Regions from separate parts of the Faecalimicrobium sp. JNUCC 81 genome, predicted to be linked through region 2. Evidence: riboswitches for the same ligand, from Rfam matches in the RefSeq annotation. Region 2 holds a riboswitch; the other holds the start of a gene.

Region 1 (2,200 bases), 900 kb from region 2:
CATACCTTCTTCTACCGCACTATTTCCTCCACCAACTGCAAATACTTCTAAATCAGTAAAGAAATCTCCATCACATGTTGCACAATAAGATACACCTTTTCCAGTAAGTTCTTTTTCACCTGGTGCTCCTAATTTTTTTGGAGTCGCACCAGTTGCTATTATAAGAGCTTTTCCTTTGTATTCTCCTTTTTCACCTTTTACTACTTTTATTTTTCCATCTATACTAGCCTCAATTATATTGTCTTTAACCATTTCAGCCCCAAAGCTTTTGCATTGTTCAACCATTCTAGCTATTAACTTTGGCCCACTTGCATCTTCTATAGATCCTGGATAGTTTGCTACATCATGTGTTGTAACTATTTGTCCACCTGTTTTTGATTTTTCTATTATAAGTGTCTTAAGCTTTGCTCTAGCTCCATACAGACCCGAAGAAAGACCTGCTGGACCTGAACCTATTATAATTAAGTCATATAAATTTTCCATTTAACTACCCCCTTTTATATTAAAAAACTGCATTTAAACAATGGACTTGCTAAAAAAATACCTTTAGGAATATCTCTTTGTCTGTCAATATTATTTTATATAATACTATACTGTTTATTAAAAATAATATGATATGTAACTTATATATTAAATTCTTTGTAAGGTATTGTTTAGGATATCAAAGTCTATAACTCTAAAATCATCTATAACTTTTTCTGTCCAATTTGGAGTATTTTTATTGTTTTGAAATTTACTTGAAGTCAAAATTGCTTCTTCTATTAACATTAGTGAATTTGTATCTAGATTTTTTCCTTTTTTCATAATGATACTTCGATATGGTGTTTCATTAGGTTTTACACTTCCATAAAGTGGATGAGATAAAAGTTTATATCCCTTATGTATTAAATCTCTGCATTCTTTTAGTATTCCTATATAGGTAATATCTTTTTGTAAAATTTCTTTATCTTTAATCTCTTGTTTAACAATTGGGTTATTAGTTATTATTACCATGTCTCCCTCTCGCTTTCAATATTTCGTATTTATTTTACAACAAAAAACAGAGAAAACAAATTCCCAATTCGTTTTCTCTGTTAATATAATCTTCAGAGTTCCGTCTAGACACAGTATTTTCACCTGAGAATTTCACTTAATTTTATTGGGTTAATAAATTAAGTTTGTCCCTTCGGTCACTTTAAAAGTTGTCTCCCATGTCCTTCATTCGGATATTTAATTTTCTATTTTCTTTATTAATAATATCTATACTATCTAAGCTAAGTATATAATCTTTCTATTTGATTTTCAACATATTTTTTTAAAAAAATTATATGATTTTTAAATCTATATTTTAAAGTTGACAAAAGTTATTTTATAACTTACTATCATCTACTTCTTCTAACCATTTTTTAATACTTAATATAACACTTTCAACACATCCATCTTCAAATGGAGATTTTAAATTTCCTATATCAACAATTTCTAAGAATGATTTAGTTCCACCTACCTTGCATATATCTAAGTAGTCTTGCCATCCTTTATCTTTATCTTCACTCATTTTCTTCCAGAACTGTAAAGAGCAAATTTGAGCTAATGTGTAGTCTATATAATAAAAAGGATTTTTAAATATATGGCCTTGTTTAAACCACCATCCACCATTTTCTAAAAACTTACATCCTTCATAGTCTTTATGAGGAAGATATTTCTTTTCTAACATTCTCCAAGTTTTTTTTCTTTCTTCCTTAGTCATATTTGGATTTTCATAAATATAGTGCTGGAATTCATCTACTACTATTCCATATGGTATAAATTTAATAGCGGCTGATAAATGAGTAAATTTATACTTTTTCGTATCTTCTTTAAAGAAAAGTTCCATCCACGGCCATGTTATAAACTCCATACTCATAGAATGAATTTCACAACTTTCATAGGTTGGGAAATTTATTTCAGGCATATCTATCCAAGTTGACATATATAGCTGGAATGCATGTCCCGCTTCATGTGTTAATACATCTATATCATCCGCAGTTTGATTAAAGTTTGAAAATATAAATGGTGCTTTATAATCTGGTATATATGTACAATATCCACCTGCTGCCTTAGATTTCTTAGTTACTAAATCCATAAGCTCATTTTCTAACATAAAATCAAAAAATTCTTTTGTTTCTTTAGATAACTCAGAATACATCTTTTTACCATTTTCAATAATATATTCTGAACTTCC
Region 2 (2,200 bases):
GTAATTTTCTATTTAGTTTTAATTCATCTGGTATATCATCAAATAAGTTGTCTATAGATTTTACCCCTATCTCATTTAGCATTTTTGATTTGTCATCTTCTGTAAGTGGTATATATTTAAACATAATTTACCCCCATAATAATTTTAATATCAATTTAAATAATCTTAATACTTCTCTTTATGCATGAGTTAATGTTGGTTTAATATAAAATTTTTTATTTATAATTTTTGCTTTTGCTTTCTTATTTCTAATTATTATATTTATTTCTTTTCCTATTTCAGCGTAATTAAAATCTATAAGAGCTAATCCTATACATTTATTTAAGGTTGGTGATTTATATCCAGTTGTAACATATCCTATTATTTTATCTTCAATACTAACTTCATAACCATGTCTTGCTATGTTTTTTCCTATTATTTCAAAACCTACAAGCTTTCTTTCTAATCCATTTTCTTTTTGTTTTGCTAATTCTTCTTTTCCTATAAAATTATCTTTATTTAATTTAACAAAAAATGAAAGTCCTGCTTCAATCGGTGTAATTTTATCACTTAATTCATTTCCGTAAAGAGGTAAGCATGCTTCAAATCTTAGAGTATCTCTACATCCAAGTCCACAAGGTTTTATGTTATTTTTTTCACCTATTTCTAATAGTTTTACCCAAACGCTTTCTACATCTTCATTTTTACAATATATTTCAAACCCATCTTCCCCTGTGTATCCAGTTCTTGATATTAAAGCATTAACTCCATTAACATTTATATTATTTCTAAAGTGAAATGGTTTAATTTCGTCTAAGTTTTCATTACATATTTCTTGAAGTATTTCTTGAGATAAAGGTCCTTGAATTGCAATTTCTGAAACTTTATTAGATATGTTTATAATGTCTACATTGTAACATTTTTTGTTATCGTTCATCCAATTAAAATCTTTTTCTATATTACTTGCATTTATAACTAAATAATAGTAATTTTCATTAAATTTATAAACTAATAAATCGTCAACTACTCCTCCATGAGGATAACACATAAAGGTATACATGGCTTGATTATTTTCTAATTTACAAACATCATTTGTTACTAAATTTTGAATATATTCTTTTGCATCCTCTCCTTTAATTTCAACTTCTCCCATGTGTGACACATCAAATATACCTGAATGGTTTCTTACAGCTTCATGTTCTTTTTTTAATCCTTCATATTCTATTGGCATAAACCATCCTGCAAAATCTACCATCTTTGCCCCTAAAGATTCATGCTGACCTGCTAAATGCGTTTTCTTTAAATTTTCCATACTTTAAATCTCCCTTTAAAATATAAATTACTTCAACATAAAAAAGGATATAGGTATATTAAGTAATATTCCTATATCCTCTGTTTCTTGTACCTGAAAGTTTTAATACTCGGTATTATTGCTTCTTCGGTGCCTTATATTTAATATAAGGTCTTTCCAGAGATCCATCGGTTAACGATATCTTTGCCTGAAAGTTTCTTTGAAAAATTGGAAGTTTTCCAAATTGCTTCTTCGGCTCTTTAATCAAAAAGTATCTCTCGTTAACGTCACTTGGCAAGTATTTTATTTTATATTTCAATTGTAGTAGTATGCTTTACTAGTGTCAACAAATATAAATAGTTATTTTTGATTTTTATATTTTATCTAAATAATCTCCATATCCTTCTTCATCCATTTTATCTAGAGGAATGAATTTAAGTGATGCAGAGTTTATACAGTATCTAAGACCACCTAATTCTTTTGGTCCATCATCAAATACATGACCTAAATGAGAATCCGATTTATTACTTCTTACCTCTACCCTATACATTCCGTGAGAAAAATCAAATTTTTCATCTATAAATTTATCATCAACAGGTTTTGAAAAACTTGGCCATCCACAACCCGAATCGAATTTATCTTTAGATGAAAATAGCACTTCTCCGCTTATAATATCTACATATATTCCTTTTTCATTATTATCATAGTACTCATTTTGAAATGGTGGTTCTGTTTTATCATTTTGTGTTACTTCAAATTGGATAGGAGTTAAAATTTTTTTTAAATCATTCTTATTATATTTACTCTCAGACCAATTGTTCTTTATAAAGTCATATCTTCCAGAACCTTTATAGTACATATCATAATGAAGCGGATTTTTTTTATAATAATTTTGATGATAATCCTCAGCCTCATAAAATGCACTGGCTG

What was found. A riboswitch is a leader RNA that binds a small molecule or an ion and turns the genes downstream of it on or off. The one in region 2 is predicted to bind glycine.
Region 1: linked by a shared signal. The riboswitch ahead of JNUCC81_RS14025 (GrdX family protein) and the one ahead of gcvT (glycine cleavage system aminomethyltransferase GcvT) in region 2 are both predicted to bind glycine.

What each region holds. Positions count from the first base shown of each region.
Region 1 covers NZ_CM132203.1:2,796,160-2,798,359, forward strand. The annotation lists gene trxB (thioredoxin-disulfide reductase) at 1-483, opposite strand, end outside; gene JNUCC81_RS14025 (GrdX family protein) at 631-993, opposite strand; glycine riboswitch at 1,095-1,201, opposite strand; gene JNUCC81_RS14030 (M3 family oligoendopeptidase) at 1,349-2,200, opposite strand, start outside.
Region 2 covers NZ_CM132203.1:1,896,470-1,898,669, forward strand. The annotation lists gene gcvPA (aminomethyl-transferring glycine dehydrogenase subunit GcvPA) at 1-124, opposite strand, end outside; gene gcvT (glycine cleavage system aminomethyltransferase GcvT) at 179-1,291, opposite strand; glycine riboswitch at 1,457-1,561, opposite strand; gene msrA (peptide-methionine (S)-S-oxide reductase MsrA) at 1,644-2,200, opposite strand, start outside.